DNA from 4 places in the Xanthobacter pollutisoli genome. Region 2 is predicted to be linked to each of the others. Evidence: predicted binding sites of a transcription regulator. Region 2 holds the regulator's gene; each other region holds the start of a gene.
What was found. The regulator HrcA, encoded in region 2, represses chaperone genes, less so after heat shock. The targets are predictions, from matches to a motif close to GTTAGCACTCNCNNNNNGNGAGTGCTAAC.

Region 1 (7,230 bases), on a different contig from region 2:
GCGATGCTGGCGCCGAGCGTCAACGCCCTCATCGCCGCCCGGCTGTTCCAGGCGCTGGGCGGCTGCGCCGGCCTCGTGCTCGCGCGCGCCATCGTGCGCGACACCTCGGCGCCGGCGGACACCACCCGGCGCCTCGCCTTGATGAATCTCATGATCACCGTCGGTCCGGGCGCGGCGCCGCTGGTGGGCGGCTTTCTCGCCGATGCGGCGGGATGGCGCTCCATCTTTATCGCCCTGACCCTCCTCGGCGTGGTCAACCTCCTGCTCACCTGGCGTCTTCTCCCGGAGACCGGACGGGCAACCGAAGGCGCCGCCATCGGTCTAATGGAGAGCTATGGCCAACTGCTGCGGGCGCCAGCCTTCTGGGGCTACGCCGTGGGCGGCGGCTGCGCCACCACCTCCCTCTATGGCTTCGTCGCGGCGGCCCCCTTCATCTTCACCGGCGAACTGCACCAGCCCACGGCCAGCGTCGGGGGCTATATCGCCCTCCTGGTCCTGGGGGTGTGGGTGGGCAGCATGCTGGCGAGCCGGCTCATCGCCCGTGTTTCCGTCGGCCGTCTGCTGGTGGGCGCCAATGGGGTCAGCGTGGCAGCCGCCTTCATCCTGCTCGCCGTCGTGCTGTCGGATCAGCTCACCGTGCCCCTGGCCATCGCCACCGTGTTCATATTTTCCGTGGGCGTGGGCACCGCGGCCCCCGCCGCGCTGGCAGAGGCCCTGAGCGTCAATCCCCGCGTCGCCGGCTCCGCCTCGGGCCTCTACGGCGCCATGCAGATGGCGGTCGGCGCCCTGTGCACGGCCTTGGCCGGTGTCGGATCCGACCCCGCGCTCGCCGCCGCTCTTGTGCTTGCCGGCTCCGGCATCATCGCTCAAGCGGCCTTCTGGATAGCCGGGCGACCAAGGCGCACGGCCTCGTAGAGCAGCCGCACGATGCGGCGAATGGGCATCACAGGGTAAGATCCATGGATATCAAGACAATCGCTGTTCTCATTGATACCAGTCCGTCGCGCGAAACCAGTGAGGCGCCGGGATCGTCCTTGGCGAGAAGCGCGCGGATCCTGTCGATGTTGGCGGCACGGATGGCGCCGGCGAACAGGCCGTAGTGCCGGGTGCGGTGGAAGCCGTCGGGCAGGACATGGAGCAGGAAGCGGCGAATGAACTCATCCGCCGGCAGGGTCATGGCCTTGATCCAACTGTCGCCTGTGGCCTTGGCCCGGGCGCGATAATCCTTCCAGCGGAAGGTGACCCCGCGGTCGTCCATGGCGAGGAGCCGGCTGTTGGAGATCGCCACGCGGTGGGTGTAGCGCGACAGATAGGCGAGCACCGCCGCCGGTCCCGCGAACGGGCGCTTGGCATAGACCACCCATTCGGCCCGGCGCAGGGGTGCCAGCATCGCCTCATCGGAGCGCTTCGCCACCATCGCCAGATCTTCCTCGATCCGCACCAGCTTGGTCTTGACCTCCCGCAACTGCTCGACGAGATGGCGCAGGGCATGACGGGCCACGGGCGGAATGCGCAGATCGGTCACGTCCTCAATCATGGCAGTCAGAAGCCCGATATTGTGGGCTCGGTTCGGAGCGATGACGCCGAACTCGGCGAGATGGCCTCGAATGGCGTTGATCAGCTGGGTCCTTTGTCCGACCAGCATCTCGCGGACACGGTGGATCATCAGGATCTCCTGCTGCATCTCCTCCTTGATGGGAACGAAACGCATGGAGGGGCGCACCACCGCCTCGCTGATCGCCTCGGCGTCGGCCGCGTCGTTCTTGTTCGTCTTCACGAAGGGTCGAACATACTGGGCCGGGATCAGGCGCACCTCGTGTCCCAGGTCCCGCAGCCTTCGAGCCCAATGATGCGCGCTCGGGCAGGCCTCAATGCCGACGAGGCAAGGGGCAAGATCACGGAAGAAATTTTCGACGTCGTCCCGCCGAAGCCGGCGGCGAACCACCGCCTTGCCGCTGCGGTCGGCCCCGTGAACCTGGAAAACGGACTTGGCGATATCGAGACCAACGACGTGGACTTCCTTCGGCATGGCAGATCTCCTCTTCGAGCGACGCCCAATGATGATCCGTTCCAAGGGCACGGCGGAAGGGGGTGTCCATGCCATCACGCGAGGAGGCAGTTCTTCGAACTGGCCGACATCGCGAAGAATGCCCGTCGAGGACGAACGGCCGCGGCCATCTCGCCGATCGCGCTGGAGGCGGTCAAGCGCATCGATGTCCTGTTCGACATCGAGCGCGATATCAATGGCCTCGCCGCCGCCGAGCGCTTGGCCGTCCGGCAGGAGAGGAGTGTGCCGCTACTGGCCGATCTGGAAACCTGGTTGCGCGAGCAGCGCTCCAAACTCTCGCGCTCTTCCTCCTTCGCCAAGCCGGTCGACTATATGCTCAAGCGCTGGTGCGACTTCGCCCGCTTTGCCGAGGACGGCAGAATCTGCCTTACAATGCGGCGGAACGAGCTCTGCGTGGTCTGGCCCTTGGAAGAAAGGCATGGATGCTCGCCGGTTCCGATCGCGGCGCTGACAGGGCCGCCGTCATGTATGCGCTCATCATGACGGCGCGCCTCAACGACATCGACCCGCACGCCTGGCTGGCCGATGTCTTCGCGCGCATCGCCTCAATCCCACAGAACCGCTTGCACGAACTCCTGCCCTGGGAGTGGAAACGCAGCACCCAAGAACCTGCTGCCGCGCAGGCCGCCTGAGCCCGCAGTCATCATAGCCGCCCGCTGCCACGCGCGCACGCAACAATCCAGCGGCACTCAGCGTATGCTTACGGCGCAAGCAGCTCTGCGAACGGGTCACGCCCCAGTTGCCAGCCTTCCTGCCGGTGATGGTGGAGCCGCCGATGGAGACCGTTTCACCCCTGGACGAGCCATCGCCGCGTAAGCGTAAGGCTCGTCGCGAGGGCCGCATCGAGATTGAACTGGCTTCTGGCGACCGGCTGCGGCTGGAGGGCGACGTGGATGGCCGAGCGCTGCGCGATGCGATCGCCGCCCTGAGGGCGCGATGATCCCTATCCCGGTCGGCGTGAAGGTCTGGCTGGCGACAGGCCACACGGATATGCGCAAGGGCTTCGCCTCCCTGGCGTTGCAAGTGCAGGAGGTCCTGAGGCGAGATCCGCTGGCGGCCATATCTTCTGCTTCCGCGGACGGCGCGGCGACCTCGTCAAGATCATCTGGCACGACGGACAGGCGGCGAACCTGTATGAAGCGTCCCGGGTTTTCCGGAGGCGGTTTGGTTTGAGTCACGCGACCATATCGAGGTCCTGTTTGGCGGCATAGTAGTTGGAGATCAGCTCGCGCAGGAATACGTCCCGGTCGGAATAGACCGAGTGCACCATCATGTGCAGCAGGCGGGAAACATCGGCTTCGAAAGGGCGGCTCTGCGAGGTTTGCGTCGTCATGGGGATAGGCCATGCAGTTGAAAGCTGGACGCGTGACATGACAAGAACGGCGGAAGGTTGCAAGACACGCAATGAGCAGCTGCGGGCAGGCACCGGCTCCATCTAAAGCGAGCTGCGGTCCGGAATGTTCTGGCCTCACATGCCGGCGGCACAGGTCCCTTCAGAGGATGGGCGGGCGCTTCGGAGCGGCGCTATCTGCTGAAGATCGGTCACCTCGTCCAGAGCTTGCAGCGCCTCGAGTATGTCGGAGAGGACCAGGATCTTTCCTGTCTCCGGGCGGCGAAGGTCCGGCCGGTTCGGCACGGCATACCGATCCGAGGCCCATGACGCGAGGAGTGCCCGCTTTGACCCCGTGCTCATGGTTGGGTCGGCCAGGACCTCTCCCGGCGAGCGCGGTTCGCCCCATGGCACGCGAGATGGAAGAATCCCGGTGCTTACATTTATTTCGTGCAGCATCTCCAATCCTCCACAGGCCGGCCTCCGGCGAATGCCGGGAGGCGGGATGCAGGCTCTTCGGGCGGGAAAGATCAGGCCGCCTTGGCCTGCTCGATCTGCCTGACGTTGCTCTCGGCCGGCTGGCCTGCGGAAGCGATCTCGATGCGGCGCGGCTTCAGCCGTTCCGGCACCTCGCGCGCCAGTTCGACCGACAGCAGGCCGTCCTGAAGCGTCGCTCCGGACACCTTCACATAGTCGGCGAGATTGAAGGTCTGCGTGAAATCGCGGACGGCGATGCCCTTGTGCAGCATCTGGCGGTGGTTTGCGTCCGCGGTCTTCTTGCCCGTGACGACCAGCGTATTGGCCTGCTGCGTGAGCTCGACCTCGTCGGGACGGAAGCCGGCAACGGCCATGGTGATCCGGTAGGCGTTCTCGCCGGTCTTCTCGATATTGTAGGGCGGCCAGTCCGGACGCGGCCCCGCCGCAGTATCGATGAGATCGAACAGCCGGTCGAAGCCGACGGTGGAACGATAAAGCGGAGCAAAGTCGAAGGGTCTCATAGCCACATTCTCCACTGAGCAACATGGACACGAGCCGCCCGCAGCCTTGCCACGGGCGCCACGCGCCGGTCCTTTCAGGCACCGGCGACAAGCGATCTGGGGAGCGAAAAAATCTCGTTCAAGAGGGACATGAAAAATTTCTCGGCCACCTCTCACCGCGTCACCCTGATTCGATATTCTCTATTGTTTTCAGCTGATTGGCACTTAATGACGCCGAGTGACAAAATTTTTTGCGTACCCTCTTGAACGAGAAACGCAGCCTTCCTAGCTCGATGTCCGCTCGTGCGCCCAGCCGCCGAGTTCATGACATCGCTGCCTGCACCAGGAGGATCTGCATGCATTTCCGCCCGCTGCACGACCGTGTCGTCGTGCGCCGCATCGAGGCCCTCGAGAAGACGGCCGGCGGCATCATCATCCCCGACACCGCCAAGGAAAAGCCCCAGGAGGGCGAGGTCGTCGCCGCCGGGCCCGGCGCGCGCGACGAGGCCGGCAAGCTGGTGCCGCTCGACCTGAAGGCCGGCGACCGCGTGCTGTTCGGCAATTGGTCCGGCACCGAGGTGAAGATCGACGGCGAGGACCTGCTCATCATGAAGGAGAGCGACATTCTCGGCGTGATCGAACGGAGCGGGACGGCCAGGAAGGCTGCCTGACCGTGTATCCCTTGAGATCGTGAGCCATAGCAATCCAGGAAGGAGGACAGGACATGGCTGCCAAGGAAGTGAAGTTCTCGTCCGAGGCGCGCGAGAAGATGCTGCGTGGCGTGGACACGCTTGCCAATGCGGTGAAGGTGACGCTCGGCCCGAAGGGCCGCAATGTCGTCATCGAGAAGAGCTTCGGCGCTCCCCGCATCACCAAGGACGGCGTCACCGTCGCCAAGGAAATCGAGCTTGAGGACAAGTTCGAGAATATGGGCGCGCAGATGGTGCGCGAAGTGGCCTCGAAGACCAATGACCTTGCCGGCGACGGCACCACCACCGCCACCGTTCTCGCCCAGGCCATCGTCAAGGAAGGCTCCAAGGCGGTAGCCGCCGGCATGAACCCGATGGACCTCAAGCGCGGCATCGACCTCGCGGTGGACGCGGTAGTGGCGGATCTCAAGACTCGTGCGCGCAAGGTGACGCGCAACGACGAGATCGCCCAGGTCGGCACCATCTCCGCGAATGGCGACACCGAGATCGGCCGTTTCCTCGCCGAGGCGATGCAGAAGGTCGGCAATGAAGGCGTGATCACCGTCGAGGAAGCCAAGACCGCCGCCACCGAACTCGAGGTGGTCGAAGGCATGCAGTTCGACCGCGGCTATGTCTCGCCGTATTTCGTGACGAACACCGAGAAGATGCGGGTCGAGCTCGAGGATCCGTACATCCTGATCCATGAGAAGAAGCTGTCCGGTTTGCAGGCCATGCTGCCGCTCCTGGAGTCGGTGGTGCAGACCTCCAGGCCGCTCCTCATCATCGCCGAGGACGTCGAGGGCGAAGCGCTGGCCACGCTCGTGGTCAACAAGCTGCGCGGCGGCCTGAAGGTCGCGGCGGTGAAGGCGCCCGGCTTCGGCGATCGCCGCAAGGCCATGCTCGAGGACATCGCCGTCCTCACCGCCGGCCAGGTGATCTCCGAGGACCTCGGCATCAAGCTCGAGAACGTCACTCTCGCTCAGCTCGGCCGTGCCAAGAAGGTGGTGATCGAGAAGGAGAACACCACCATCGTCGACGGTGTCGGCGCGAAGGCGGAGATCGAGGGCCGCACCTCGCAGATCAAGGCGCAGATCGAGGAGACCACCTCGGACTATGACCGTGAGAAGCTGCAGGAGCGCCTGGCCAAGCTCGCCGGCGGCGTCGCGGTGATCCGCGTCGGCGGCGCGACCGAGGTCGAGGTGAAGGAGAAGAAGGACCGCGTCGATGACGCGCTGCACGCCACCCGCGCGGCGGTCGAGGAAGGCATCCTGCCGGGCGGCGGCGTCGCCCTGCTGCGTGCGCTGAAGGCGATCGATTCCGTTGAGCCCGCCAATGAGGACCAGAAGGCCGGCGTCGCCATCGTTCGTCGCGCCATTCAGACGCCGGCGCGTCAGATCGCCAGCAATGCTGGCGAGGATGGCTCGGTGATCGTCGGCAAGCTTCTGGAGAAGGACGACTACAACTGGGGCTACAACGCCGCGACCGGTACCTACGAGGACCTCGTCGCCAATGGCGTGATCGACCCGGCGAAGGTCGTGCGCACCGCGCTCCAGGATGCGGCGTCGGTCGCTTCGCTGCTGATCACCACTGAGGCTCTGGTCGCAGAGAAGCCGAAGAAGGAAGCAGCACCCGCCGTTCCCGCCGGCGCGGGCATGGACTTCTGACAAGGCGGGGCCCGGAGGAGATCCGGGTCCCTGTCTCGCGCCAGAATGAACCGGCTCCCACGCCGGAACGCATTTGCCTTGAACAAGGCGGGCGCGCTTCCATCAACTGAGATGCCACGGGCGCGCCGCGCGGGGCATCTCGACGATATCGCCAACCGGGGAGGTCCTGCTCAGCACGGCCGCTATCGCGCGGGTTCGTTGCGGCGGGTGCCGGACGGACCGGATCGATTCGATCCCCGCAGCGACTTCCATGACGAGGAAGGCGGCCACGCCGCTCAATGGTGGCTACCGGACTTCTCCGACCCGCGCTCATTGTCAACGCTTTGCTCACACGAGGAGGTTTTGCCGATGAAGATCGCCCAGATCGCCCCGCTCGCGGAATGCTGTCCGCCACGGCTCTATGGCGGGACGGAGCGCATCGTGTCCTATCTCACCGAGGAACTGGTCCGGCAGGGCCATGAGGTGACGCTGTTCGCCAGCGGCGATTCCAAGACTGCGGCCG
Region 2 (7,230 bases):
CGTTTCCTCCTCCGGGCTGCGCGCCTTGCTGGTGGCGGGCAAGGCCATGCGGGGCGCCAAGCGCAAGCTGACCTTGTCGTCGCTCCAGCCGCAGATCCGCGAGGTGTTCGACATCTCGGGCTTCTCAACCCTGTTCGAGATCAACTGAACCGCGGTCATGATCAGCGCTTCCGGAGCGCAGGGGCTGTTGGGGTTCCTGCGCTTCCTGACGGATCTCGCCGGGGTCGAAGATGCCAGCGCCGGCGCGCTCATCGGCACCGCGCTTCTCGGGATCGGCATATTCGCCGTCTTCGTGCTGGTGATCTGGCTGACCTATTCGAAAAGCTGAGCGCCAGACTTCGCCTAGACCTCTCAGGACGGCGCGGCCACCGGCGCCCATAGCACGTCCTCGATCCGACGCGCCCCGCTCGCCAGCATGGCGAGGCGATCGAACCCCAGCGCGCACCCGCTGGCGGGGGGCATCAGCTTCAGGGCGTCGAGGAAGTCCGTGTCGATGGGATAACGCTCGCCATAGAGCCGCTCCTTCTCGTCCATGTCGCAGGCGAACCGCCTGTGCTGCTCGGCGGCGTCGGTGAGCTCGCCGAAGGCGTTGGCGAGCTCCAGGCCGCAGGCGTAGAGCTCGAACCGCTCGGCGAAGCGCGGATCCGCGGGCTTGGGACGGGCGAGGGCGGCCTCGCTCACCGGATAATCGGTGAGTATGGTCGGTCGGCCGGAGCCAAGGTTCGGCTCGATCTTTTCCACCAGCACCCGTGAGAACACGTCCGCCCAGCTGTCGTCCGGCGCGGTGCGGATGCCGCGCTCCTGCGCCGCCGCCACGAAGGGGGCGGAGGCCGGAGCTTGTCCCGGCGGAGGCAGCAACGCCTCAAGGTCCATTCGCGCATGGCGGGCGAAGGCCTCGACGAGGGTGAGGCGCTCGGGCGCAGCGAAGGGGTCGCAGTCCCGCCCCCGCCAGTGGAAGATCCGCGTGCCGCCCGCCTCGGCGGCGAGCACCAGCAGGCGGGCGCAGTCCTCCATCATGGCCGTGTAAGGCGCGCCCGCACGGTACCATTCCAGCATGGTGAACTCGGGGTGGTGCGTTGGCCCACGCTCGCGATTGCGGAACACGCGGGCGAACTCGAAGATGCGTGGCTCGCCCGCCGCCAGCAGCTTCTTGGCCGCAAATTCCGGCGAAGTGCGCAGATAGAGCCGGCGCGCCGTGCCGTCGGCGGCGAGGAGGTCGGTGCCGAAAGCGTGCAGATGGGTCTCGTTGCCGGGCGAGACCTGGAGGGCGGGGGTCTCCACTTCTACGAAGTCTTCGGCGGCGAATGCGGCGCGCAGCGTCGCGGCGATCCGGCCGCGCGCGAGCAGGAAGGGCCGTCGGTCGGCGTAGACGCCCGGGCTCCACCAGGGGCTCTCGGCGGGGCTTGGCGGGGATGAAGATGATACCGCCATAGCAGCAAGGCTCCTGGAGATGGCGCGCCGCGGGACAGTCTGGGCGCGGCCCGGCGGCAGAAAGGCGGGAGCGAGACTGGCGTTGCGCGCCAAGATCGCTATGTTGCGGGCCGAAGCTCACGGGCGGCGGCGCGCCGCATTCAGTTCAAGGAAGACACAACGTGGTCAAGGTTATCGCCAGCTCGCTGCGCAAGGGCAATGTGGTCGACATCGACGACAAGCTCTACGTGGTGCTCACCGCCGAGAACATCCATCCCGGCAAGGGCACGCCGGTCACCCAGCTCGACATGCGCCGCATTTCGGACGGCGTGAAGATCTCCGAGCGCTATCGCACCACCGAGCAGGTGGAGCGCGCTTTCGTGGAGGACCGTCCCCACACCTTCCTCTACGAGGATTCCGACGGCTATACCTTCATGAATCCCGAGAGCTTCGATCAGGTCACCGTGCCCAAGGACGTGATGGGCGACCTCTCGGTCTATCTGCAGGAAGGCATGGAATGCATGCTCTCCACCCATAACGGCACGCCCATCGCCATCGAGCTGCCGGCCCGCGTGGTGCTCGAGATCGTCGACACCGAGCCCACCGTGAAGGGGCAGACCGCCTCCTCGTCCTATAAGCCCGCGATGCTCTCCAACGGCGTGCGAACCATGGTTCCGCCGCACATCGCTTCCGGCACCCGCGTCGTGGTGATGACCGCCGACGGGTCGTATGTGGAGCGCGCCAAGGACTGAGCCTTGGCTGTTTCCGTCGCGGCTTCGGCCGTAGCGGAACTTTTGTGCAGCCGGCTTGTTGACGCGGGAAGGCGTTGTTCAGTCAAGGCGTTGCAGAATGATCTTTACAGGAAGGCGGGTGCTCGTCGTCGAGGATGAGTATCTTGTTGCGCTCGGGCTCGACGATAACCTCAGGTCCCTGGGTTGCACGGTCGTGGGCCCCATTGCCAGCCTTTCGGCAGCCATGGCGGCGGCCGCGACCGAGAAGGTCGATGCCGCCATCCTGGACGTGAATCTTGCGGGCGAGCCGGTCTACCCTGCCGCCAGCATCCTTGCCGAGCGGGGCGTGCCCTTCATCTTCTGCTCCGGCTATACCGGCAGCGTGCGCATGCCGTCCGAGTTCGCGGACGCACCGCGGGTCGCCAAGCCCTATACCAGCCGCGTGATCGCGGAGGCCCTGGCCGATCTCCTCGGCATCCCCATGGGCAGCGCCACCAATGGGGGCGAGCGCTCCTTGTCGGCGCCCAGCGACGCCTGAGGGGCCGGCCGCAAAGGATCGGGACGGCGAGATTTCAGGTGTCTGGGTATGGACGCTCCAGCTTAGAGCGTCCACCATGCGGCGATGGCCCGCACCAACGAGACCGAAATCCGCCTGCGCATCCTCATCGAGCAGCCTGTGCCGGGCGTGCTCCATAGCCTTCAGGGCAAGGACGAGGCGCCCCTCGATCCCAAACAATCGAGCGCTGGCGAAGCTTTGGCGTTCGATTTCGCGATCCGGGTCGCGCCGGGACCGAAGTTCTTCGGCGATCAGGTACGGCGAGAAGGTCCCGAGCGGCGCTTCGTCTATATCCGCATCGGCCAGTTGGCCGGGGATCCGGCCTCTCCCTGGTCGCGCAGGATGAAGATCGACATCCACGACCTTGGGCCGGACCTATTGGACGGCGCCATGACGGGCCGCATCATTGAGACGACCGTTCTCGGCACGGCGAAGGACGGGACGCCGGCATGCGCCACCATCCGCCCGATCAACCGCCGCCTCGTCCCGCGCTGAGGCCTGCCGTCAGGCAGCGCCGGCGGTCTTACCCGGTGCTTCGGCCTTGGGGCCGCCGCGGGCGACGCCGACCATAGCGGGGCGCAGCACGCGCTCGCCAATCACATAGCCCGCCTGGGCAACCTGCACCACGGTACCGCTGGGCACGCTCGGGTCGGGGACCTCGAACATGGCCTGATGCAGATTGGGGTCGAACTTCTCCCCCTTCGGCTCGATCTTGCGAATGCCGTGCTTTTCGAGCGCCTTGACGAGGCCGCGCTCGGTCAGCTCCAGCCCGTCGAGCAGCGCCTTGAAGCCGCCTTCGGCCGAGGCCTTGGCCGCTTCATCCACCGAGCCCAGCGCGCGGGCGAGGTCGTCGGCGACATTCAGCACGTCGCGGGCGAAGGAGGCGATGCCGTAGGTCCGGGCGTCCTGGATTTCCTTGTCGGCGCGGCGGCGCACGTTCTCCGCCTCGGCGAAGGCGCGCAGGAACTTGTCCTTCAGGCTCGCGACCTCGGCCTCCAGCCGCTGCTTCTCGCCATCGGCGCCGATCTCGGCGTCGGCGGCAGCGAGGGCTTCAGCCTCGGCGGTGGCCTCGTTCGGCGCCAATCCACCGTTTTCGCTTGCGTCGCCGCCGGTCTCGGGCGCGCGCTTCTGCTCGCTCATCCGGTCTTCCCCTGCCTCGATTTGGGCCCGTGGTCAGCGACCTGCGGGCCATTCCAATTCGTCCCCGCGCATATCGGGGCGATGGCGGGAAAAATCAAGCTCACGCCGCATCCGCCCCCGGCGCCCCGAGGACGCGGCTCACCAGGCGGGCGGTGAAGTCCACCATGGGGACGATACGGCCGTAATTGAGCCGGGTCGGGCCGATGACGCCGAGCACACCCACCACTCGGCCCTGCCCGTCGCGGTAGGGGGCGACGATGGTGGACGAGCCCGAGAGGGAGAACAGCCGGTTCTCCGAGCCGATGAAGATGCGCAGGGCCTGCGCCTCCTCGGCGCGGCCGAGCAGGTCCACCACCTCCCGCTTGGTCTCCAGATCGTCGAACAGAAGGCGGATGCGCTCCAGGTCCTCCAGAGCGCGCAGGTCCTCCAGCAGCTTGGCCTGCCCGCGTACAATCAGCGTGCGCGCCCCGGGATCGTCTCCGGACCAGGAGGCAAGGCCCGCCTCCACCACCCGCGCAGTCAGATCGTCCAGGTCGCGGTTGAGTTCGGCGAGGAGGTTCTCCATCTCCGACCGCGCCTCGGCGAGGGTGCGGCCGCGGATGCGGGCGTTGAGGAAGTTGGTGGCCTCGGTGAGGGCCGAGATCGGCAGGCCCGGCGGCAGGGAGAGGGCACGGTTTTCAACCTGACCGTCCTCCGAAACGAGGATGACCAGCGCCCGGCCCGGCTCCAGCGGGACGAATTCCACATGCTTGAGGCGCGGATCGGTCTTGGTGGCGGTCACGACGCCCGCCCCCCGGGCCAGGCCCGAGAGCAGGGCCGAAGCCTCCTGCAGCACCCCTTCCACCGTGGTGGAGCGGGCGGCGGCCATGAGCTGGGTCTCGATATTGGCGCGGTCGCGCTCGCTGACGTCGCCGATTTCCAGCAAGGCATCGACGAAAAAGCGCAGCCCGCGCTCGGTGGGCAGGCGTCCGGCGCTTGTGTGGGGCGCGTAGATAAGGCCCGCGGCCTCAAGATCGGCCATCACGTTGCGCACCGAGGCGGGCGACAGCGTCATGGGGATGAGGCGCGAGAGATTGCGCGAGCCCACCGGCTCGCCGGTGGCGAGGTAGCTTTCGACGATCTGGCGGAAGATCTCCCGCGCGCGCTGGTCGATCTGGGCGAGACCGCCGGTGGTGAGGGTCAGGAACGGGTCGAGCGCCACTGCGGTTCGCCTTATCGTTCGCCTTTCGGTGATGCCTGCGAGGCGGGGGCCATCGCCCCGCCTCATTATGTGTCCATCCCCGCCGCCCGATACAAGCGCCGCGGTGCAGCCGGGCGGGGCGCGGCCCCGCGGTTTCTCGCGGCGAGCCTGTCCCTTTCGGCGTAAAACCCTCTAAAAGGGGGCCGAACGACGATGTGAAAGAGGTTTCCACCATGCGTCCCAGCAAGCGCGCCCCCGACGAGATGCGCGCGGTTTCCTTCGAGCGGGGGGTGATGCGCCACGCCGAAGGCTCCTGCCTCGTGAAGTTCGGCGAGACCCATGTCCTCGTCTCGGCGACCCTCGAGGAGCGCCTGCCGCCGTGGCTCAAGGGCCAGGGCCGGGGATGGGTGACGGCGGAATACGCCATGCTGCCCCGCGCCACCCACGACCGCACCCGGCGCGAATCCACCACCGGCAAGCAGTCCGGCCGCACCCAGGAGATCCAACGCCTCATCGGCCGCTCGCTGCGCTCGGTCACCGACCTCGTGGCGCTGGGCGAGAAGCAGATCACCCTCGACTGCGACGTGCTCCAGGCCGACGGGGGCACCCGCACCGCCTCCATCACCGGCGCCTGGATCGCGCTCTATGACTGCCTCACGTGGATGAAGTCGCGCTCCATGGTCCGCGAGATGCCGCTGAAGCAGCACGTGGCGGCGGTCTCCTGCGGCATCTATGAGGGCACGGCGGTGCTCGACCTCGACTATGCCGAGGACTCCGTGGCCGAGACTGACGCCAATTTCGTCATGACCGGTACCGGCGGCATCGTGGAGATCCAGGGCACGGCGGAGAAGACGCCCTTCACCCAGGACGAGCTTCTGTCGCTCCTCGCCCTCGCGCGTTCGGGGATCGATCAGCTTGTGAGTCTGCAGAAGCTGGCGGTGGGGTGATGGCGCGGCAATTGACTGGACGCCTCGTGGTGGCGACTCATAACCCTGGCAAGCTCATCGAGATGAAGATGCTGCTGGAGCCCCACGGGGTGGAGGCGGTCTCGGCCGGCGACCTCGGCCTGCCCGAGCCGGAAGAGACCGAGACCACCTTCGCGGGCAACGCGCGGCTCAAGGCGGTGGCGGCGGCCAGTGCCGCGCAGCTTCCGGCCTTCGCCGACGACAGCGGACTCGTCATCGACGCCCTCGGAGGCGCGCCCGGCATCCACACGGCGCGCTGGGCCGGACCGGAGCGCGATTTCGACATGGCCATGGAGAAGGTGGAGGCGGAGCTCAAGAAGGTCGGCGCCACCGCGCCGGAGCAGCGACGCGCCCGCTTCGTGTCGGCGCTCTGCATCGCCTGGCCTGATGGGCATCTGGAGGAGTTCGAGGGCACGGTGGACGGCACCTTGGTGTGGCCGCCACGTGGGGCGAAGGGCTTCGGCTACGATCCCATGTTCCGGCCCGAGGCGTACGAGAAGACCTTCGCCGAGATGACGGCGGACGAGAAGCATGGCATGCCGCCCAAGGGCTTCGGCCTCTCCCACCGCGCCCGCGCCTTCCTGAAGTTGTCGCAGGCCTGCCTGAAGGGGTGAGCGGGATCTTGGACGCGGAAAATTCATCCCGGCTTCACGCCAATCCGCCTGTGCTGTCATGCTCCGGCTCGACCAAAGCACCTCTGCAGGCCGTAAGTGATGGACGCGGCCGCGACGAGGGGCCCTCTGGTCAAGCCGGAGGGCGACGGGAGCGCGAGGTTTCGCTCGCGGCAGAGGCGGCGGCGGACCAGGATGGCGGCTTCGGCGTCTATGTCCATTGGCCGTTCTGCAAGGCCAAGTGCCCTTATTGCGACTTTAACAGCCACGTCCGCTTCGCCCCGCCCGACGAGGCACGGTTCGTCGCCGCCTTCCGGCGGGAGATCGCCCACATGCGCGACCTCTCCGGTCCGCGAAGGGCGCGCAGCGTCTTCTTCGGCGGCGGAACGCCCTCCCTCATGGCACCGGCGACGGTGGGGGCCATCCTGGACGCCGTCCACGCGGCCTGGCCGCTGGACGCCGATGCCGAGGTCACGCTGGAGGCCAATCCCACCTCGGTAGAGGCCGAGCGCTTCCAAGGTTATCGCGCGGCCGGGGTCAACCGCGTGTCGCTGGGCGTGCAGGCCCTCGACGATGCGGACCTTCAGGGCCTCGGCCGCATGCACTCGGTGGCGGAGGCCCTGGCTGCCGTGGCCAT
Region 3 (7,230 bases), on a different contig from region 2:
GTCCCACACGGGCAGGTCGCCCTGGGCCCAGCCGGCCTTCGTCTCGGCCACGTAGTCCCCATAGCGGCCGGCAGCGATGGCGGCGCGGGCGCCGGCCATGAGCTGCTGGTAGTAATGCGTGTTGGCCCAGGAAATCAGCATCGCTCCCAGCATCTCCTCGCACCGCACCAGGTGATGAAGATAGGCGCGGGAATAGTCGCGCAGGGCCGGGCAGTCGCTCTCCTCGTCCAGCGGCCGGGGATCCTCGGCGTGGCGGGCGTTCTTCAGATTGATCCGGCCGAAGCGGGTGAAGGCCAAAGCGTGCCGGCCGGAGCGGGTGGGCATCACGCAATCGAACATGTCGATGCCCCGGGCGACGCTTTCCAGCAGGTCGTCCGGCGTGCCCACACCCATGAGGTAGCGCGGCTTCGACACGGGAAGGTGCGGCTCTACCGTCTCGATCATGGCCAGCATGACCGCCTGCGGCTCACCCACGGCAAGGCCGCCGATGGAATAGCCCGGGAAGTCCATGTCCGCGAGCGCGCGCGCCGATTCCACCCGGAGCGCCTGCACCGCGCCGCCCTGCACGATGCCGAACAGCGCCCGGCCTTTCGGCTGCGCCTCGAACGCCCGCTTCGAGCGCTCCGCCCAGCGCAAGGAGAGGCGCATGGCCCGCTCCGCCTCCTCGTCCGTGCAGGGCAGGCGCACGCACTCGTCGAGCTGCATCTGGATGTCGGCGCCCAGCAGGCCCTGGATCTCCACGGAGCGCTCAGGACTCATCTCGTGATAGGCGCCGTCCACGTGGGAGCGGAAGGTCACGCCCTGCTCGCTCATCTTCCTGAGGCTCGACAGGCTCATCACCTGGAAGCCGCCGGAATCGGTGAGGATCGGCCCCTCCCAGCCCATGAAGCGATGCAGTCCGCCGAGCTTCGCCACCCGCTCGGCGCCGGGGCGCAGCATGAGGTGATAGGTGTTGCCGAGCACGATGTCGGCGCCCGCGGCCTTCACCTGGTCGAAATAGAGCCCCTTCACCGTCGCCGCCGTGCCCACCGGCATGAAGGCGGGCGTGCGGACGACGCCGCGCGGCGTCGTCACGAAGCCGGCGCGGGCGCCGCCGCTGGTGGCGGTGAGGGTGAAGGCGAACGTGTCGGCGGAAGGCGAAGCGGTCATGCGCCGCCTTCTGGCAGAAGCAGGCACGCATCGCCATAGGAATAGAAGCGATACCCGGCCGCGATGGCATGGGCATAGGCGCGCTTCTGCGTGTCATGGCCGATGAAGGCGGCCACCAGCATCACCAGCGTCGAGCGCGGCAAATGGAAGTTGGTGAGCATGGCGTCCACCGCCTTGAAGCGGTAGCCGGGGGTGATGAAGATGTCGGTCTCGCCGACGAAGGGGCGGATGAGGCCGTCCTCCCCCGCCGCGCTCTCGATCAGCCGGGTGGACGTGGAGCCGACGGTGAGGATGCGCCCACCCTTCGCCTTCACGGCATTGAGGGCGTCCGCGGTCTCCCGCGTCACCTCGCCCCATTCCGCATGCATGCGATGGCCGGACGTGTCGTCGGCCTTCACCGGCAGGAAGGTGCCGGGTCCCACGTGCAGCGTCACGCAGTGCCGCTCGGCTCCGGAGGCGGCGATGCGGGCCATGAGATCGGGCGTGAAATGCAGGCTGGCGGTGGGCGCCGCCACCGAGCCCGAGACGCGGGCGAACAGGGTCTGGTAGTCGGCCCGGTCGCGGTCGTCCTCGTGCCGGCGGGCGGCGATATAGGGTGGGATCGGCATGTGGCCCACCGCCGCCACCGCCTCGTCGAGGGCGGGGCCGGAGAGGTCGAAGGCGAGCGCCACGGTCCCGTCCTCGTCCTTGGCGGCGACGGTGGCATCGAGCGCGCCCAGAAGGCAGGTGCTGCCTTCCGCACCGAAACGGATCCTGTCGCCCACCTTCAGCCGCTTGCCCGGCTTGGCGAAGGCGCGCCAGCGGTCGGGCGCGAGGCGCTTGACCAGCGTCGCTTCCATCCGCACCTCGGCTCCGCCGGCGCGGGTGCGGATGCCTTCGAGGGCCGCGGGGATCACGCGCGTGTCGTTGACCACCAGCGCATCGCCCGGCGCGAGGAAGGCCGGCAGGTCGCGGACGCTGCCGTCCTGCAGTTGCGGTTCGCAGCCGGCGCGCACCACCAGCATGCGCGCGCTGTCGCGCGGCTCGGCAGGGCGCAAGGCGATGTGCTGCTCGGGAAGCTCGAAATCGAAGGCGTCGACGCGCATGGAGGGAGGGGGCGACCGTTAGAAGATGGCGATAGCGCCCTGCCAGATGGCCCAGGTCATAAGCGCCGTGATCAGCAGCCCAAGCAGGGTCGCGGCGAAGCCGGCGAGGATGACGAGGCCGTCCCGTTCCACGAGGCCCAGGCCGAAGATGCATACGGCGAAGCCGGGGGGAAGATTGCCGAGGAAGGGAATCGGCAGCAGCAGGATAAAGCCCAGCAGGACCACCGTGGCGCCCACCACGCGGCGGGCGGTGGGACCGGCGAACTGCTCGTATCGGGGGCGCGAGATCTTCTCGAATCGCTCGATCCACGGTCGCGAGCGGTTGACAATGCTCTCCAGCATGGAGCGGGAGAAGGTGCGACGGGCGATGTACTGCGGCAGCCACAATTCCTGCCGACCCAGCGCCATCTGGAGGCCGATGAGCCCGAGGATGGTGCCGCAGACCACGGGAATGCCGGGCGGCATGGGAATGCAGTTGGGAATGCCGAAGATCAGGAAGAGAATGCCGAAGGCCCGGTTCCGCAAGGCGTTCACGAGATCGCCGATGGCCACCTGATCCTCTTCCTGGGCGGCGAGGACGGCGGCGAGCAATTCGGACGTGCGGGGTGTGCGGTGATCCAAAAGGCGCCCTCGTGTAATGGTCGCCTTTATTAGCATCGCGAAAGCGGCGACCTCAGGGCACGACGCCCATTGCGCCGCGAGTCCCGTTTGCGCGGCGTGTCGGACATGCACGCCCCACCCCCGCGCGGGGCGCACATGTCCGTGCCGCCAGGCGCAACCATAGGACGCCCATCCAGTTGCGAAAAGCCCTCAGCGCGAGGTGGGCGGATGGTCGGGTCAATTCAGCAGGAAAAGCCCGTCCACCGGGCGCAGCTCCGCCGGCTTGATGAGACTGCTGTGCGCCACCCGCACCGAATGCAGTCGCCCCTCGATCTCGCGCTGCCAGAACTCCAGGAACTTGTTGAGCTCCGGAAAGCGGGGGCAGAGGTCATATTCCTGCCAGAGAAAGGTCTGAAGGAGCCTCGGGTGGTCCGGCAGGCGGTAAAGGATCTCGGCCGTGGCGAGGCCGTAGCCTTCCATCTGTAGGGCGAAGTCGCGCGATACCTTGGACGATGGGGACATGGGACGACACCTCCGATCCGCTCGTCCCCGGCGGCGCGTCTCCTGCGTCGACGCCGGGACCAGACAATGAATTGTCGGCTCCAGAGTTTCCCGCGGCCAAGTCTAAATTTTAGTTAGTCCTGCAAAAACAACGCTCTAGCAGCATGTCGGGTGGACTGCTGACAGCGAGTATGGATAGCCCCGCTTCCATGAGACGCTCGGGAAGGTGCCCGGAAATATAGCTGAGGCAAGGGTTTGCAGCCGTGCTAGCACTCGTTCCATTCGAGTGCTAAATTTTTTACGGACCCCCTTGCGGGAGGAAATTGGCGCCCTTAGATCGCGGGCGGGCCGTGTCCGACCCGGACCGGCGCCGCGAAAACAAGCAGTCCAAGCCAAACGAACCGGAGGTTTCCCGATGGGTTTCCGTCCCCTGCACGACCGAGTGGTCGTCAAGCGCATCGAGGCCGAGCAGAAGTCGGCCGGCGGCATCATCATCCCCGACACCGCCAAGGAGAAGCCGCAGCAGGGCGAGGTCGTCGCGGTCGGTCCCGGCGCCCGTAACGAGAAGGGCGAGCTGGTGGCTCTCGACGTCAAGGCCGGCGACACCGTGCTGTTCGGCAAGTGGTCCGGCACCGAGGTCAAGATCGACGGCCAGGATCTCCTCATCATGAAGGAGAGCGACATCCTCGGCGTCATCGAGAACGCGGCCGGCGCCAAGAAGGCGGCCTGACGCCGTCTCCCGACCCGCTGCAATCCGAAATTCAATGGCGTCGTCCCGGTGACGTCGCCTCTCATCTCAAGGAGCAGGCCCCATGGCTGCCAAGGACGTAAAATTCTCCATCGATGCGCGCGACAAGGTTCTGCGCGGCGTCGACATCCTCGCCAATGCGGTGAAGGTCACGCTCGGCCCCAAGGGCCGCAACGTCGTCATCGAGAAGAGCTTCGGCGCCCCCCGCATCACCAAGGACGGTGTGTCGGTGGCCAAGGAGATCGAGCTCGAGGACAAGTTCGAGAACCTCGGCGCACAGCTGGTGCGTGAGGTGGCCTCCAAGACCAACGATCTCGCCGGCGACGGCACCACCACCGCCACCGTGCTCGCCCAGGCCATCGTCCGCGAGGGCGCCAAGGCGGTTGCCGCCGGTATGAACCCGATGGACCTGAAGCGCGGCATCGACCTCGCGGTGGACGCCATCGTCAAGGATCTCGCCGCCAACTCCAAGCGCGTGACCTCCAACGACGAGATCGCCCAGGTTGGCACCATCTCCGCCAACGGCGACGCCGAGGTCGGCAAGTTCCTCGCCGAGGCCATGAAGAAGGTCGGCAACGAGGGCGTCATCACCGTCGAGGAAGCCAAGTCCTTCGAGACCGAGCTCGACGTGGTCGAGGGCATGCAGTTCGATCGCGGCTACCTCTCGCCCTACTTCATCACCAATGCCGAGAAGATGCGCGTTGAGTTCGAGGAGCCCTACATCCTCATCAACGAGAAGAAGCTCGCCAACCTGCAGGAGCTGCTGCCGGTGCTCGAGGCGGTGGTGCAGTCGGCCCGTCCGCTGCTGATCATCGCCGAGGACGTGGAAGGCGAGGCGCTCGCCACCCTCGTGGTGAACAAGCTGCGCGGCGGCCTCAAGGTTGCCGCAGTGAAGGCCCCCGGCTTCGGCGATCGCCGCAAGGCCATGCTGCAGGACATCGCGATCCTGACCGGCGGCACCGTGATCTCCGACGACCTCGGCATCAAGCTCGAGAGCGTCAACCTCTCCATGCTCGGCCGCGCCAAGAAGGTGGTGATCGAGAAGGAGAACACCACCATCGTCGACGGCGCCGGTGAGAAGGCCGAGATCGAAGCCCGCATCGCCCAGATCCGCGCCCAGATCGAGACCACCACCTCCGACTACGATCGTGAGAAGGCGCAGGAGCGCCTCGCCAAGCTCGCCGGCGGCGTCGCCGTGGTGCGCGTGGGCGGCTCGACCGAGGTCGAGGTGAAGGAGAAGAAGGATCGCGTGGACGACGCCCTGCACGCCACCCGCGCTGCGGTGGAAGAGGGCATCGTGCCCGGCGGCGGCGTGGCCCTGCTGCGCTCCATCAAGGCGCTGGAAGGCCTGAAGGTCGACAACCCCGACCAGAAGACCGGCATCGAGATCGTCCGCCGCGCCATCCAGGCGCCCGCCCGCCAGATCGTGCAGAACGCTGGCGAGGATGGCTCCGTGGTGGTGGGCAAGATCCTCGAGTCGTCCGACTACACCTTCGGCTACAACGCCCAGACCGGCGCATATGTGGACATGGTGAAGGACGGCATCATCGACCCCACCAAGGTGGTGCGCACCGCGCTCCAGGATGCGGCGTCCGTGTCCGGCCTGCTCATCACCACCGAGGCGCTCATCGCCGAGCTGCCGAAGAAGAATGCCCCCGCGGCCCCGGCCATGCCGGGCGGCGGCATGGACTTCTGAGGTAGAAGCAGCCTCTGACGCCGCCCGGCGTCTTCGCGAGGGAGCAAACCGGCAAGCCGGTTTGCTCGGGCGGCGGCATGGACTTCTGAGGTAGAAGCAGCCTCTGACGCCGCCCGGCGTCTTCGCGAGGGACGCAAACCGGCAAGCCGGTTTGCTCGGGCGGCGGCATGGACTTCTGAGGTAGAAGCAGCCTCTGACGCCGCCCGGCGTCTTCGCGAGGGAGCAAACCGGCAAGCCGGTTTGCTCGGGCTGCGGCATGGACTTCTGAGGTAGGCGCACCTCTGAGGAAGAGTCTTCGAGTTTCACAGGCCCCGGACGCACCCGGCGAGTATCGCGTACCGCAAACCGACGGAAGGCGGTTTGCCCGGGTGGCGGACCAAAGTGAAAACGGCCGGGCCTCAAGCCCGGCCGTTTGCTTTTTGGCTCACCACGTATAGCGGATGCCGGCATAGACGGCCCGGCCGGAGCCCGGCTCGAACAGGGCGGAGTTCTGTGCCGCCCGCGCGGTGACGCTGACCGTCGCGATATAGGCCGTGTCGAACAGGTTCCGCGCGTCCACATAGGCCGAGAACGGGCCGCCATCGTCGTAGCCGAGGCGGAAGTTCAACAGGGCATAGGCCGCGGTGTTCAGGGTGTTGGCATCGTCCACATAATAGGGCGTCGGCACCCATTCCACGTTCGGACCGGCATAAAAGCCGCTCGGATGCTTGTAGAGGAGCTCGGCGCGGATGTAGTGGCGCGGAATGCCCGGCAGCTGGTTGTTGCCCCACACCGGGTCATTGTCGAAGAAGAAATCCGAATAGGTGTAGGCGAGGTTGAACCACAGCTTGTCCGCCGCCGCACCCTTCTCCCACAGGCCCTTGAGCAGCGTGCCGCCGAAGCCGGCCTCCACGCCCTGGTGCACCGTGTAGCCGAGATTCACCACGGTGCAGACACCGGAGACGGTGGTGGCGTTGCATTGCAGCTCGTTCTTCACGCTGGATCGGTAGAGCGACACGTCCCAGGTGAAATCCTCGCCGCGCCCGCGGCTGCCGATCTCGTAGGTGGTGGCGGTCTGCGCCTCCAGATTTGAGAGGAGGGGGCTGGCGAAATTGGTGAGCTCGGAAAAGGTCGGCACCTCGGCGGAATTGGAGACGTTGGCGAACACCTGCGCCCCCGGCCCGATGTCCCAGACGATGCCGCCCTTCGGCAGGAACAGGCCATAGTCCTTCGATCCGGTCGCCGCGTTGTAGAAGCCGTCCCGGTCGCGCGTGGCGGTCAGGTACTGGAACGCGCCCACCAAAGCAAAGCTCTTGGCGAGGTAGAAATTGTCCTCGGCGTAATAGGTTGTGGTGGTCGCATCCTCGTTGGCGAAGAAGGTGAGGGCGCCCTCGTGGCCTTGGATGTTGGCGAAGCGCTTCGCGTCGGTTGAGCCGATGGAGGTGGTGATGCCGGCGGTCAGACGATTGGCG
Region 4 (7,230 bases), on a different contig from region 2:
GTCCGGTTTCAGCTCTGAGTGACGAAACGGGCGGTCAGGCGCGGGCCGGCGGGCCGGTGGCCTCGAAGGCGAGGCGCAGTGCGGGCGCCACCGCGCCAGCAGCATCGGGGCCGAAGCCGAGGGCGATGAGGTGCGGCGCGGGCGGGGCGAAGGCTTCGGCCGGAGCATCGAGCAGCGGCGCAGGGGCGCTCGCCGCGCAGCCGAGCACGCAACATAAGGCTGCGGAATCATGCCCGGTATCGGGATCGGACGCGCCGCCCGAGCACAGCAGGTCGGTGCCCGCCGCAAGGCGCAGCCCCGCATGCTGCGCCATCGCCGCGCCGCCCAGCACCGCCTGGGCGAGGACGAGATAGGCGAGAGCGAAGCGGACGAGGACCGCCTGCCATGAAAAGCGCCGGAGCATGGGCCATGGCTTAAGGCCCGTGCCCGCCCGCGGCAAGGCCCGCCAAGCGCGGCGGGTGCGCGCGGCGGCCGCGCTGGACAGGGGCGGGCGAAGCCTGCACCCTTCCCGGGATCGTTCGTGTCCCGGGACTGCCCCATTCCGAGCCCGGGGGAGATTTGCCCATGTCCGCCCCGTTTCCCTTCGACAATTCCTATGCCCGCGAGCTTCCGGGCTTCTATGCCCCGGCGGCGCCGACGCCGGTGGCCGCGCCCGCGCTGGTCAAGGTCAACGCCCCCCTTGCCGAGGCCCTCGGCCTCGACGCCGCGGCGCTGGCCGCGCCGGAAGGCGTCGCGGTGTTCGCCGGCCTCGCGGTGCCGGAGGGCGCCGAGCCCATCGCGCTCGCCTATGCCGGGCACCAGTTCGGGCACTTCTCGCCGCAGCTCGGGGACGGCCGCGCCATCCTCCTCGGCGAGGTGGTGGGGCGCGACGGGGTGCGCCGCGACATCCAGCTCAAGGGCTCCGGCCCCACGCCCTTCTCCCGCCGCGGCGACGGCCGCGCGGCGCTCGGGCCGGTGCTGCGCGAATATATCGTGAGCGAGGCCATGGCGGCGCTGGGCATCCCCACCACGCGGGCGCTCGCCGCCGTCACCACCGGCGAGAGCGTGGTGCGCGAGCGGGCGCTGCCCGGAGCGGTTCTGGCGCGGGTGGCGGCGAGCCACATCCGCATCGGCACCTTCCAGTTCTTCGCCGCCCGCAAGGCGACCGATGCGGTGAAGCAGCTCGCGGACTACACCATCGCCCGCCACTATCCCGAGCTTCAGGGGGCGAAGGAGCCGTATCTCGCCCTGCTCGACGCGGTGATCGGCCGGCAGGCGGCGCTGATCGGCCGCTGGCTCAACGTGGGCTTCATCCACGGCGTGATGAACACCGACAACATGTCGGTCTCGGGCGAGACCATCGATTACGGCCCCTGCGCCTTCATGGACGCCTACGACCCCAACACCGTGTTCTCGTCCATCGACGAGATGGGCCGCTACGCCTACGGCAACCAGCCGGACATCGCCCACTGGAACCTCGCCCGCTTCGCCGAATGCCTCATCCCCATCGTGGACGCGGACAAGGACGCGGCCATCGCCGCCGCCAACGCCACGCTGGGCACCTTCCCCGCGCGCTTCTATGCCGCCTATCACGCGGGCCTTTCCGCCAAGATCGGCCTGCCGGAGGCGGGCGAAGAGGACGTGGCGCTGGCCCACGATCTCCTCAACCTGATGATCCCCTCCAAGGCCGACTTCACCCTCACCTTCCGCCGCCTCGGCGCGCTGGCGGAGAATGCGGGCGCGGGCGGGCCGGTGCGCGACCTGTTCCTCGACCGCGAGGCCTTCGACGCCTGGGCCGAGCGCTGGCGCGCACGGCTCGCCGCGACGGGACGCACGGGCGCCGACATCCGCGCCGGGATGGACCGGGTGAACCCGCTGTTCGTCCCACGCAACCATCTGGTGGAAGGGGTGATCTCCGCCGCCATCGAGCGCGGCGACTACGGCCCGTTCGAGGAGCTGAACCGCGTGCTGGCGCGGCCCTACGAGGAGCAGCCGCAGTTCGCCGCCTATGCGGGGCTGCCGCCGTCCATGGAGGGGTATCGGACATTTTGCGGGACGTGAGGGACGAGCGGCGATCGCCCGCTGCGCCGGTTTCGCTCTGGTCCTCGGATCGGCGCTTCGGCAGGCGAGTTGGTTTCCGTGCAGCTCGCGGCGCCGTCGTCCTCCGACTTGATCGGAGGACCCGTGGGGTTGCTCGTCCCTGTCTCCGGACACCCGCTCCAGCGGATGGATGGGCCCTCCGGTCACGCCGGAGGGCGACGGCAGCGAAAGGATGAGGGTGTCGGCCCTTCGACCGCCCCCCGGGCACACTCCCAAAAGAAAAGGGCGCGGCCGAAGCCGCGCCCTCTCTCATTTCTGGACCGCTGGATGGATCAGAAATCCATGCCGCCCATGCCGCCCATGCCGCCGCCGGGCATGGAGGGCATGCCGCTGTCCTTCTTCGGCAGCTCGGCGACGAGCGCCTCGGTGGTGACGAGAAGGCCGGCCACGGAGGCGGCGTCCTGCAGGGCGGTGCGCACCACCTTCGCCGGATCGACGATGCCGGTGGCGATCATGTCCACATACTCTTCGGTCTGGGCATTGAAACCGAAGGTCGGATCGTTGGACTCCTGCACCTTGCCCACCACGATGGAGCCTTCCACGCCGGAGTTCTCGGCGATCTGGCGGATGGGGGCCTCGAGGGCGCGCAGGACGATCTTGATGCCGGCAGTGATGTCGGGATTGTCCGACTTCACCAGCTCAACGGCCTTCTTGGCGCGCAGCAGGGCGACGCCGCCACCGGGAACGATGCCCTCTTCCACCGCGGCGCGGGTGGCGTTGAGCGCGTCGTCCACGCGGTCCTTCTTCTCCTTCACCTCGACCTCGGTCGAGCCACCGACGCGGATTACCGCGACGCCGCCCGCGAGCTTGGCCAGCCGCTCCTGGAGCTTCTCGCGGTCGTAGTCCGAGGAGGTCTCCTCGATCTGCGCCTTGATCTGGTTCACGCGGGCCTCGATGTCGGCCTTCTCGCCGACGCCGTCCACGATGGTGGTCTTCTCCTTCTCGAGGATCACCTTCTTGGCGCGGCCGAGCTGGGCGAGGGTGACGCTCTCCAGCTTGATGCCGAGGTCTTCCGAGATCACCGTGCCGCCGGTGAGGATGGCGATATCCTCCAGCATGGCCTTGCGGCGGTCACCGAAGCCGGGGGCCTTCACCGCCGCGACCTTGAGGCCGCCGCGCAGCTTGTTCACCACGAGGGTGGCGAGGGCCTCGCCTTCCACGTCCTCGGCGACGATGACGAGCGGACGGCCGGTCTGCACCACGGCCTCGAGGACCGGCAGGATCGGCTGAAGGCCGGAGAGCTTCTTCTCGAAGATGAGGAGGTAGGGCTCTTCCAGGTCGGCGATCATCTTCTCCGCATTGGTGATGAAGTAGGGAGAAAGATAGCCGCGGTCGAACTGCATGCCCTCGACCACCTCGAGCTCGGTCTCGGCGGTCTTGGCTTCCTCGACGGTGATGACGCCCTCGTTGCCCACGCGCTGCATGGCGCCGGCGATCATCTCGCCGATGGAGGCATCGCCGTTGGCGGAGATGGTGCCCACCTGCGCGACTTCCGCGGAGGACGACACCTTCTTGGCGCGGCCCTGGATGTCGGCGATGGCAGCGGCGACGGCGAGGTCGATGCCGCGCTTCAGGTCCATCGGGTTCATGCCGGCGGCAACCGCCTTGGCGCCTTCCTTCACGATGGACTGGGCGAGCACGGTGGCGGTGGTGGTGCCGTCGCCGGCCTTGTCGTTGGTCTTGGAGGCGACCTCACGCACCAGCTGGGCGCCGAGGTTCTCGAAGCGGTCCTCGAGCTCGATCTCCTTGGCGACGGAGACGCCGTCCTTGGTGATGCGCGGGGCGCCGAAGGACTTCTCGATGACCACGTTGCGGCCCTTGGGGCCGAGCGTGACCTTCACGGCATTGGCGAGGATATCGACGCCACGCAGCAGCTTCTCGCGCGCATCGCCGGAAAACTTGACTTCTTTGGCAGCCATGACGGCCTCCTGATTGGATTTATCGTTGCCGGGTCAGGCGCACAGCGAGTGGTGCGCCACGTCGGGCTCGGCGGTTCGGATCAGCCGATCACGCCGAGGATGTCGCTTTCCTTCATGATGAGCAGATCCTGCCCGTCGATCTTCACCTCGGTGCCGGACCACTTGCCGAACAGCACCTTGTCGCCGGACTTCACGTCCAGGGGCACGAGTTTGCCGGCCTCGTCGCGGGCGCCGGGTCCCACCGCGATCACCTCGCCCTCCTGGGGCTTCTCCTTGGCGGTGTCGGGGATGATGATGCCGCCGGCGGTCTTCTGCTCGGCTTCGATGCGCTTGACCACAACGCGGTCGTGCAGGGGGCGGAAGGTCATTGATGATACCTCTTCGGGGAGCGCGAGCCAGATGCCCGCCGGTTCTGGCACTCTTGATAGAGGAGTGCCAAGCTCGACGCCGGAGATAAGCGGCCGCCTGCTCCCCGTCAAGGCGCGCCGCAGCATCGAACCCGGACGCGGGCGCGAACGAGGGCGTGGGGGCCGGCTAGCAAAACGGTAACGCGCCGTGGTTTATGCTTCCTACAAGCTGGACCGTAGCCGGAGGCGCTGAGGCCCCCGACGGCATCGACGCGGGCGGCGCCAGCCTTTATGGTCGGTCAACCGGCTGGGTATGGTCGAGTTTCTGGTTCCAGGCGGCGGGAGGCCTCGGAGAGCACATGACGAAGATGATTGCGGGATCCAAGTCCGGGGTGGGGCGCACGCGCCGCGCCATGCTCACCGGCGCGACCCTGACCCTGCTGGCCCTCGGGCTCGCCGCCTGCGAGACCACCCCCACGGCTCCGCCGCCGCCGGCCCGGCCGCAATACACCAGCCCGATCCCGGCCGAGCGCCTCGTGGGCCGCTGGGGCCTTGCCGCCTACCATCGCCCGGACGACGCCACCCGCACGGAAAACCAGGCCCGCGCCACCTGCGGCAGCAATCCCTACGTCATCACCGCCGGCCCCAACGGCGGCGTCATGATGTATCTCGCCGACGACAACAAGCTGACCGAGCTGGTCTCCAAGCAGTCGGGCAACGGCCCGGTCTATATCGGCCCGCCCGAGGACCCGGCCGGCGGCGAGCGCGACCGCCAGGTGGTGCGCTTCGACGGCAATGTGCTGGTGCTGAAGTTCGTCGACCCCGAGGTCGCCAAGCGCTACGGCAGCATGATCTACGTGCGCTGCTCCTGACCTGACCCGCCTTTCGCCGGCGCTCACCGCCCGAAGGCGGTGAGCATGGCGGAGCCGCGGTTGGTGGGATCGAACAGGTGGAGGCCGAGCTCCTCGGCCAGTTCGCGGAAGGCGGCGATGCCGCGCACCGAATTGCCCTTGGCGTCGAGCCGCGGCGAATAGGTGGCGATGCCGAGCTGCCGGTTGACCACGCCGAGGATGCCGCCCCCCACCCCGCTCTTGGCCGGCACGCCCACGTCGAAGGCCCAGTTGCCGGCGAAATTGTACATGCCGCAGGTGAACATCACCGCCAGCGTGGCGCGCACCGCCTCCACCGAGAAGGCGGCGCTGCCGGTGAGCGGGTTCTCGCCGATGTTGGCCAGCGTCGCCCCCATGCGGGCGAGGTCGGATGCGGTGACCAGGATGGAGCACTGGCGGAAATAGAGGTCCAGGGTGGCGTCCACGTCGGCCACCAGCGCCCCCGCGCTGGTCAGCAGATGGGCAATGCCGCGGTTGCGGTGCCCGGTTGCCGCTTCCGAGCTGTAGACCGCCTCATCGACCGACAGGCTGCGTCCGGCGGCGGCCGAGAAGCGGTCCAGCACCATGGGGAAGGCATCCGCCCCCAATTCCTCGGCGATGAGCCCGGACACGGTGATGGCGCCGGCATTCACCATGGGGTTGAACGGGCGGTTGGTGTGCGGATCGAACACGATGGCGTTGAAGGCATCGCCCGAGGGCTCGACGCCCACCCGCGACAGCACCTTGTCCCGCCCGGCGATCTCCAGCGCGAGGCAGAAGGCGAAGGCCTTGGAGATGGACTGGATGGTGAACGGCACCTCGGCATCGCCGGCGGAGACCACCTCGCCCTCCACCGACACCACGGAAATGCCGAAGCGCTCGGGATCGACCCGCGCCAGCTCGGGGATATAGCCCGCAAGCTCGCCGGAGGTGTCGCCGCGCACCCGCTCGAGCGTGTGCTGCACCACAAGTTCGAAGCCGTAGCCGGACGGCGTGCTCGGATTCTCGGCCGGTGCGTGCGGGCTCATCGCCATGAAAATCCCCCTGGCCCAATTGCGGCCGCCGCAGGACGGTGGCGGCAGGCACGCGCGGGCATCCCACAGCCAAGCATGATGCGTGCCATCGGGTCCGTCACCCGCGGATGAGGCGGCTTCCGAAACGGAACGCGCGGGGACCGGTTTGGAGCGCCGGCCCAGGAAAAAATCGGACCGCGCCGGGCCGGCGTCAGGGTCTTCGCTGCCTTTCGCGATACCTCTTTAAGGCTCGGAAGAGACGTGCCGCCTCACTCGTCCATCTTCAGGGCGGCGATGAAGGCTTCCTGGGGAATCTCCACCTTGCCGAACTGGCGCATCTTCTTCTTGCCTTCCTTCTGCTTGTCCAGAAGCTTGCGCTTGCGGCTGATGTCGCCGCCATAGCACTTGGCCGTCACGTCCTTGCGCAGCGCCTTGATGGTCTCGCGGGCGATGATCTTGGCGCCGATGGCCGCCTGGATCGGAATGTTGAACAGGTGCTGGGGAATGAGGTCCTTCAGCTTCTCGCACATCACCCGGCCGCGGGCGTCGGCGCGGGCGCGGTGCACCAGCATGGAGAGCGCGTCCACCGGCTCACCATTCACCAGGATCGACATCTTCACGAGGTCGCCGGGGCGATACTCGGTGATCTGGTAGTCGAACGAGGCATAGCCCTTGGAGATGGATTTCAGCCGGTCGTAGAAGTCGAACACCACCTCGTTCAGCGGCAGATCATAGGTGACCATGGCGCGCGCGCCCACATAGGTCAGCTCGATCTGGGTGCCGCGCCGGTCCTGGCAGAGCTTCAGCACGCTCCCCAGATAATCGTCCGGAGTGAGGATGGTGGCGCGGATCCACGGCTCGCGGATCTCCTCGATCTTCACCACGTCCGGCATGTCGGCCGGATTGTGTAGGTCGATCACCGAGCCGTCGGTCATCTGGATCTCATAGATGACCGAGGGGGCGGTGGCGATGAGGTCGAGGTTGAACTCGCGCTCCAGCCGCT

Region 1: a site for HrcA is predicted at 4,593-4,621, ahead of ABLE93_RS21980 (co-chaperone GroES). Genes of this name have one in related genera too.
Region 3: a site for HrcA is predicted at 3,601-3,629, ahead of groES (co-chaperone GroES). Genes of this name have one in related genera too.
Region 4: a site for HrcA is predicted at 4,410-4,438, ahead of groES (co-chaperone GroES). Genes of this name have one in related genera too.

The regions. Positions count from the first base shown of each region.
Region 1 covers NZ_JBDZDP010000018.1:5,650-12,879, forward strand. The annotation lists gene ABLE93_RS21950 (multidrug effflux MFS transporter) at 1-915, shown strand, start outside; gene ABLE93_RS21955 (IS110 family RNA-guided transposase) at 944-2,029, opposite strand; partial or broken gene ABLE93_RS27035 (IS66 family transposase) at 2,012-2,460, shown strand; gene ABLE93_RS27040 (transposase domain-containing protein) at 2,533-2,700, shown strand; gene ABLE93_RS21965 (hypothetical protein) at 2,844-3,008, shown strand; partial or broken gene tnpB (IS66 family insertion sequence element accessory protein TnpB) at 3,005-3,279, shown strand; partial or broken gene ABLE93_RS21970 (ATP-binding protein) at 3,282-3,401, opposite strand; gene ABLE93_RS21975 (Hsp20 family protein) at 3,929-4,396, opposite strand; gene ABLE93_RS21980 (co-chaperone GroES) at 4,732-5,046, shown strand; gene groL (chaperonin GroEL) at 5,100-6,728, shown strand; gene ABLE93_RS21990 (glycosyltransferase family 4 protein) at 7,077-7,230, shown strand, end outside.
Region 2 covers NZ_JBDZDP010000001.1:1,070,342-1,077,571, reverse strand. The annotation lists gene ABLE93_RS05050 (STAS domain-containing protein) at 1-148, shown strand, start outside; gene ABLE93_RS05045 (hypothetical protein) at 158-328, shown strand; gene epmA (EF-P lysine aminoacylase EpmA) at 352-1,431, opposite strand; gene efp (elongation factor P) at 1,593-2,162, shown strand; gene ABLE93_RS05030 (response regulator) at 2,260-2,679, shown strand; gene ABLE93_RS05025 (DUF5990 family protein) at 2,764-3,192, shown strand; gene grpE (nucleotide exchange factor GrpE) at 3,202-3,837, opposite strand; gene hrcA (heat-inducible transcriptional repressor HrcA) at 3,938-5,038, opposite strand; gene rph (ribonuclease PH) at 5,251-5,964, shown strand; gene rdgB (RdgB/HAM1 family non-canonical purine NTP pyrophosphatase) at 5,964-6,596, shown strand; partial or broken gene hemW (radical SAM family heme chaperone HemW) at 6,785-7,230, shown strand, end outside.
Region 3 covers NZ_JBDZDP010000002.1:582,943-590,172, reverse strand. The annotation lists gene tgt (tRNA guanosine(34) transglycosylase Tgt) at 1-1,149, opposite strand, end outside; gene queA (tRNA preQ1(34) S-adenosylmethionine ribosyltransferase-isomerase QueA) at 1,146-2,234, opposite strand; gene ABLE93_RS08170 (exopolysaccharide biosynthesis protein) at 2,253-2,855, opposite strand; gene ABLE93_RS08165 (usg protein) at 3,072-3,356, opposite strand; gene groES (co-chaperone GroES) at 3,751-4,065, shown strand; gene groL (chaperonin GroEL) at 4,148-5,779, shown strand; gene ABLE93_RS08150 (TonB-dependent receptor family protein) at 6,204-7,230, opposite strand, start outside.
Region 4 covers NZ_JBDZDP010000009.1:92,726-99,955, forward strand. The annotation lists gene ABLE93_RS17365 (hypothetical protein) at 35-403, opposite strand; gene ABLE93_RS17370 (protein adenylyltransferase SelO) at 565-2,040, shown strand; gene groL (chaperonin GroEL) at 2,352-3,998, opposite strand; gene groES (co-chaperone GroES) at 4,079-4,366, opposite strand; gene ABLE93_RS17385 (hypothetical protein) at 4,714-5,217, shown strand; gene glsA (glutaminase A) at 5,241-6,248, opposite strand; gene lepA (translation elongation factor 4) at 6,497-7,230, opposite strand, start outside.